3 regions of the Edaphobacter acidisoli genome follow, and region 2 is predicted to be linked to each of the others. Evidence: riboswitches for the same ligand, from Rfam matches in the RefSeq annotation. Region 2 holds a riboswitch; each other region holds the start of a gene.

Region 1 (2,327 bases), 2.4 Mb from region 2:
AGCCGGAGATGGGCATCAATGATGTGAAGATTCGTGTGCTGGCTACTGGCATCTGCGGCACCGATCTGCACATCTACGACTGGGATGCCTGGGCACGCTCGACGATCAAACAGGGGCTGACGATTGGTCATGAGTTTGTCGGCGAGGTTGTGGCTGTTGGCTCGAATGTGACCGATATTGCGATTGGTCAGCTTGTGAGTGGTGAGGGGCACGTTGTCTGCGGGCGGTGCCGGAATTGTCTCGCCGGGCGGCGCCACCTTTGCGCGCACACGCTTGGGGTGGGCGTGAATCGCAATGGGGCTTTTGCAGAGTATGTTGTGGTGCCGATGTCGAATATCTGGCAGCATGCGCCGGGGATCTCGCATGAGATTGCGGCGATCTTTGATCCGCTGGGGAATGCTGTGCATACGGCGTTGGCGTTTCCGGTGCTGGGCGAAGATGTGCTGGTGACGGGAGCGGGGCCGATTGGGATTATGGCTGCGGCTGTGGCGCAGCACGCGGGTGCGCGGTATACGGTGATCTCGGACCCGAATGAGTATCGGCGTGCGCTTGCGGAGAAGGTGGGAGTGACGCGGGCAGTCGATCCGCGCTCGACTACGCTGAAGCAGGTGCAGGAACAGTTGGGGATGCATGAGGGCTTCGATGTGGGGTTGGAGATGTCGGGCAATCCGGCGGCGTTTCGCGACATGCTGGCGAATATGAGCCATGGCGCGAAGATTGCCATGCTGGGGATTCCGTCGCAGGATATTTCGATCAACTGGAACCAGGTGATCTTCAATCAACTGACGCTGCGCGGGATTTATGGGCGCGAGATGTATGAGACCTGGTACAAGATGACTGTCATGCTGCAGAGCGGGCTTGATATTTCGGCTGTGATTACGCACAGGCTGAACTGGCGCGACTACGAGGCTGGGTTTGATGCGATGCGGTCGGGGAACTCGGGCAAGGTGATTCTTGATTGGCGCGATGTGGCGTGACGGTGCTCATCGGACGAGCAAAATCCCCGGCACGACGCAGCGATCGGAGCGTCGTGCTATGAAATTGCTGGCATTTCGTCGACGCAAATAGCTTTCCACTGGATTCATCTGGCTGGGGTTGAGATTTGCACAGATACCGCAAGATATGGGGGCTTGCGGTTTCTGAATCTCATGATAGAGTGGTTTTACTTCGCGGTGGCCTGATTGAGAGATTGGGCTGAAAAGGGAATCCGGTGAGAAGCCGGAACTGCCCCGCAGCGGTGAGCAGGAACGAAAGCTCTGTTCGAAGCACTGGCTTGACGGCCGGGAAGCTGGAGCAAGTAGGGTGCCTGCGAGTCCGAAGACCTGCCACGAAGACATTCGCTTACGCCTCCGAGGGGAGGTGAAGTGGCAGTGGCTATCGCTCCGCTGAGGAGCGCTGCTGTTTGCTTCTTCCCCCTTCGCCGGCAGGGAGGGTTCGATGGCCACTACTCAGTCCAGCCTGTCGGGCGTGCTGCCTGGCTTTCCAGTTCACGAAGAGATGCCGACGATGCATGTGCGCAAGCGCAATGGCGCGCTTGAGCCGGTCGATGTCAATAAAATTGTTCGCGCGGTGCAGCGATGCTCGTCGGGGTTGTCGCATGTGGATGCGATGCGCGTGGCCAGCAAGACGATTGGCGGCTTGTACGATGGCGCGACGACGCGCGAGCTGGATGCGATCTCGATCGATACGGCGGCGTCGCTGATTGCGGAGGAGCCGCAGTACTCGAAGCTCGCCGCGCGGTTGCTGCTGGGGACGGTGATCAAAGAAGTTGCGGGGCAGAACCTGCACTCGTTCTCGCAGTCGATTGAGCATGGGCAGCGCGAGGGTGTGATCAATCCGGCTACGGCGGAGTTTGTGCGCGTTCATGCGAGGAAGCTCAACCATGCGATTGATGAGCAGCTCTCGGACAGGTTTGAGTACTTTGGCCTGCGCACGGTGTATGACCGGTATCTGCTGCGCGATCCGCTGTCGCGCAAGGTGATTGAGACGCCGCAGTATTTTTTCCTGCGTGTGGCTTGTGGACTTGCGGGGACGCCAAGTGAAGCGATTGATTTCTATCGGCTGATTGGGTCGCTCGATTATCTGCCGAGCTCTCCGACGTTGTTCAACTCCGGTACGAAGCACGCGCAGATGTCTTCGTGCTACCTGCATGACTCGCCGCTGGATTCACTGGAGTCGATCTACGACTCGTACAAGGATGTGGCGCTGCTCTCGAAGTTCTCGGGAGGGATTGGGTTGGCGTTTCATCGGGTGCGCTCGGAAGGGTCTTTGATTCGCGCGACGAATGGGCTTTCGAATGGGATTGTGCCGTGGCTGCGGACGCTGGA
Region 2 (2,327 bases):
TTTCGGTGCAAGCAGCAAGCGTGTACGTCAGCTAATCAGGGGGCCCAACTACGTTGCTCAACAACAACCAATTGAGCGGTTTTATTGCGAAGCCGTGGCAGTTTTGCACGGCACCGGACAGACTCTGAACAAAGCGCGAGACCGGGTAAGCTCGAATCGTGATCCCGGTAGAGCAGCACAAAAGCATTAATCTCTACGCCCCGTGCCATGGCATTTCAGGCAAATCTTTTTGAGTCGTGTCGGTTGAACACTCCTAACGCTGAGGTAGCGCAGTTTCCAAATTGGGAATCTTGCACCCTGAAACATCATGGCGTGGAGCATTCATGCGGGGTATGGCACGCCATGTGCATCAACACCAACCAAAGTTGTAGAAGTGAACCACAAAGATAAAAGTGGGGATACACGTGCTCGTGGACGCTCTTACACATGCGTCCTGGACAGCATGCAAGACCCGGGCGGTTGACCCTGCCTTCCTATGCGAGATACCCTCTCTTTAGATCTGGTGATGGGAAGCGCGGTGCGAATCCGCCACTACCCCGTAACTGTGAGCGTGGAGAACTTCGACATTCAGTTCAAAGCCACTGGGGCTGAAACCCTGGGAAGGTGAGTCGAAACTTCGTTGAAGCGCAGAGTCAGGAGACCTGCCAGAGGCCAACCGGGCTTCATTCAGCTCCGAAGGGAGAGCTGAAGAGCATTCTCGCCAGCAGTCCCGCTGGCACGAGCGCTGTTTATTCTTCCCACTTCTTCGTTCTGAGCTGGACTGCCCAGCTTGTAACTGTTAACCCACCGGCGAGGTGTCGGGAAGCGCGGTGCGAATCCGCCACTACCCCGTAACTGTAAGCGCAGAGGATCCGAGCGATGCTGCTTGAAGCCACTGGAACCAAACGGTTCTGGGAAGGCTGCTCCGGAGCCGATGATGCGCAAAGTCAGGAGACCGGCCTTGCCTCACCTATCCCGAGGGGGGACCATGCGTTCAACACTTCATGCTTCGCGGGCAATCGTCCGCGCAATTTGCTTTTTCGTCATTGCGCTTTTGCTATCCTCAATCCAGGCCACCGCCCAGGGCACGCTTCGTGGAACCGTCAAAGATCCCTTAGGAGCAATAGTCGTCCACGCCAAAGTTGAATTGCTCAGCGGCGCAACAGTGGCTGCAACTACAACAACCGGCCAGGCCGGAGAATATGTCCTGCCTGTAAAAACAGCCGGCATCTATCGCGTCCGTGCCACAGCGCCCACCTTTCAAACCTCAATCAGTCAGCCCATCTTCTCCACCCCATTCATAAACTCCAATATCGACATCACTCTTGCGACGGGAACACTCACGCAGCAAATAACAGTCACCACTGGAACCCCAACGCCAATAGCGCAAGTTGGAGCGCCCGTTACGGTCCTGACCTCTGACAGTTTTCGTTACACTCCACAGGTTGCCGATCCCTTACGTCTCGTTCCTGGACTTCAACTCACGCAGAGCGGACAGGCTGGGGGCACCACCGCTCTCTACATCCGTGGTGGTAACAGCAACGCCAACAAAGTGCTCATCGACGGTGTACCAGCCAACGACATCGGGGGCGCGGTCGAGTTCGCCAACCTCGCCACCGTTGGAGTCGATCAGATTGAAGTCCTGCGTCAGCCGAACAGCACACTCTATGGCTCCGACGCACTCGCCGGTGTTGTCAGTCTCACAACCGCTCGCGGCACAACAGGGCTGCCACTATTCACCTATGCGGGCGATGCAGGAAACTTCGGAACCTATAGCCAGGCAGTCTCTGCCAGCGGACTCTTCCGTCAGTTCGACTACCTCTCAGAGTTCTCACGCATGGACACGCGCAACAATCTGCCGCGCGACCAGTTCCACAACGCAACCTATGTAGGCAATTTTGGCTGGACACCGAACACCGACAACAACCTGCGCTTTACCGTACGCCATCTCGCTGTAGCTGCCGGTCAGCCAAACACGATACAGCTTTACGGTATCGCCGATGCAGCAGGCTACAAGGAGCAGGAGAACTATTACTCTGCCATCTGGAACAACCAGACCACCAACCGTTGGCACAATCAGATCCGCTATGGTGGTCTCCGACTCAACTACCAATACACCGATTACGCGCCTACCGGCATCTACGATCCAAACACCGACCTCTATCTTGGAAAGCCCCTCACCATCACTGGAGCAAATGGGTACAGCGTCACCGGCCAGGCAATCTTCCAGTACGGAGCGAGCTACGGCTCCAGTTATCCAAGCGTCTACAAAGCCCCCAGCAAACGCGACTTCGTTTACGCTCAGACGGACTACCAATTCAGCCCTCGCCTCGTGGCCCTTGGCGGCT
Region 3 (2,327 bases), on a different contig from region 2:
ACTATTTTTAACTATCTCTTCGGCCCTCGGTATTCGGTGCGCCGGTATAATCGGTTCGTTCCGTATGCCGAAGTGATGCTCGGTGGTGCAAAGGAAGATGTGAATTTTCAGTTCACCATCAACCGTAACGCATTTGGTTTTCTCGGCGGTGGCGGAGTCACCACAACGTTGAAGCCAAGACTGGGTCTCACGATTATTCAGGCTGACTGGGTGCATACTCGCATTCCGAACGCTGTGAACGATCGTCAGAATGATATTCGTATCAGCACTGGTATTACCTACCGTTTTGGAGTGCACTAAACGGGGTTGCTTCGGCAGGCATTGCAGAGCATGCTCACGTGCTCTATTCGGAGATGCCATTAGTGCCACGCAGCCAATGCTTTGCATTGGCAGACTCAACATACTAGACTCGAAGTAGGTGGAAGAGTGGCCGAGTGGTTGATGGCTCCGGTCTTGAAAACCGGCATACCCGAAAGGGTATCGGGGGTTCGAATCCCTCCTCTTCCGCCAGTAGACTAGTAACGCGAGGAATGGCGGTCCGATGCGATGTCCTTAAAGTGTGTCGATTTGTAGCTGCCCCTCTACTCCGCTCAAGTAAACTACTCGCATGCAGGTCAAACCGCCCATTGGCGGTTTGTTAAACGGGAAGCTGGTGTAAATCCAGCGCTGTCCCGCAGCGGTGATGGGAACGAAACGTTGCATGGCGAAGGCCAGCGCACTGTCTCACTTGAGATGGGAAGCGGCAACAGAGTAGGACGTCCAAAGTCCGAAGACCGGCCTGCAGCCACCGCCGTGGAAGCGTTGATCGCTGACTATGGGTGCGCTTGAGGACACCGCTCTCGTGGATTGGATCGGTAGCCACTGCTAGTTCCTGCGCTATGCGTAGTGGATTTGCCTGCGCACAGGTGGTTCTTTCGTTTTGAGGAGAGAACCAAATGTTTGAAGGAAACTTATCGAAATCTATTGGAAAATTGAAAACCGCGAATCTGGGTTTTCCTAGGATGGGACGTCAACGTGAACTGAAGTTTGCTCTGGAAGCTTACTGGTCGGGAAAGCGTGTCGAGCAGGAATTGATGAGCACGGCTGCGCAATTGCGAAGAGAGCACTGGAAGCTGCAGCAAGTGGCTGGGCTCAACTCTATTCCATCGAATGATTTTTCTCTTTACGATCAGGTCCTTGATGCACTCGTCCTCGTAGGCGCAATACCTGAACGCTTTGGTAGTGGGCCCGTCACGCTGGAGCAGTACTTTCAGATGGCACGGAACAGTCCCGAACAGTCGGCGATGGAGATGACGAAGTGGTTTGACACGAATTACCACTACCTCGTTCCGGAGTGGAGTGAGGGCATTTCGTTCAACATCGACACAAGGAAGCTGCTCAACGAAGTGCACGAGGCACGCGATCTCGGAATTGAGACAAGGCCCGTACTGATTGGGCCATTGACGCTGCTCCTGCTTGGCAAGGGAGTCAATGGATTTGATCCAATGGCGCTATTGCCGAAGCTAACCACTGCCTACGTGCAGATATTACAAGTACTCGAAGCAGAAAATATCGAATGGGTTCAGGTCGACGAACCCATGCTTGTGACTGATCTCGATGCAAACGTTCAGAGTGCTTATCGGCAGGTTTATTCAGAGTTGAAAAGGGTTCCAGTCAAACTCATGCTGACTACCTATTTCGACACAATCGGCGATAATTTGCGAACAGCAATTGAACTTGACACTGCCGGTCTTCACATCGATGTAGTTCGTGCTCCTGAACAACTCGAAGAAACTCTGCAGGCATTGCAACCTGAGCAGGTGTTAAGTGTGGGTTGCGTCGAAGGGCGCAATATCTGGCTGACTGATTTCTTTTTGGCCACGCCGCTGTTACGTAAAGCCGTCCGCCAACTCGGCGCCGACCGAGTGATCGTTGCTCCGTCGTGCTCCTTGCTGCATGTCCCACACGATCTTCGCAGCGAAGCGGAGTTGTCACCACGCATCAAAAGTTGGCTGCGCTTTGCCGAAGAAAAGCTGGCAGAGATCTCCGCGCTGGCGAGTCGTGATGAGGTCGCATATCAAGCCAACGCCGCTGCACTTGCTGATCGCGCTTCCGCAGAGACAACTACCAATCCAAATGTCCGTGAGGCGTTAACAGCGCTTCGGCCTCAGGACTTCTTGCGTAGATCACCGTATCCGCAGCGGGCTATCGTCCAACGCAATGAGCTACAACTGCCGCTGTTGCCTACTACAACAATTGGCTCCTTTCCTCAGACTGCCGAAGTACGTAAGCACCGTGCCGCACACAAGCACGGACACGAGACTTCCGAACAGTATGAAGCTTTTCTG

The links. Region 2 has a riboswitch for cobalamin ahead of IEX36_RS13040 (TonB-dependent receptor). Riboswitches for the same ligand answer to the same signal wherever they lie in the genome.
Region 1: another riboswitch for cobalamin. It lies ahead of IEX36_RS03365 (ribonucleoside-diphosphate reductase subunit alpha); the one in region 2 lies ahead of IEX36_RS13040 (TonB-dependent receptor).
Region 3: another riboswitch for cobalamin. It lies ahead of metE (5-methyltetrahydropteroyltriglutamate--homocysteine S-methyltransferase); the one in region 2 lies ahead of IEX36_RS13040 (TonB-dependent receptor).

The regions. Positions count from the first base shown of each region.
Region 1 is NZ_BMJB01000001.1:831,193-833,519, forward strand. Features, by position in the region: gene tdh (L-threonine 3-dehydrogenase) at 1-977, shown strand, start outside; cobalamin riboswitch at 1,154-1,344, shown strand; gene IEX36_RS03365 (ribonucleoside-diphosphate reductase subunit alpha) at 1,438-2,327, shown strand, end outside.
Region 2 is NZ_BMJB01000001.1:3,204,469-3,206,795, reverse strand. Features, by position in the region: cobalamin riboswitch at 484-663, shown strand; cobalamin riboswitch at 776-957, shown strand; gene IEX36_RS13040 (TonB-dependent receptor) at 968-2,327, shown strand, end outside.
Region 3 is NZ_BMJB01000002.1:113,450-115,776, forward strand. Features, by position in the region: gene IEX36_RS13505 (outer membrane beta-barrel protein) at 1-300, shown strand, start outside; tRNA gene IEX36_RS13510 (tRNA-Ser) at 421-510, shown strand; cobalamin riboswitch at 595-796, shown strand; gene metE (5-methyltetrahydropteroyltriglutamate--homocysteine S-methyltransferase) at 936-2,327, shown strand, end outside.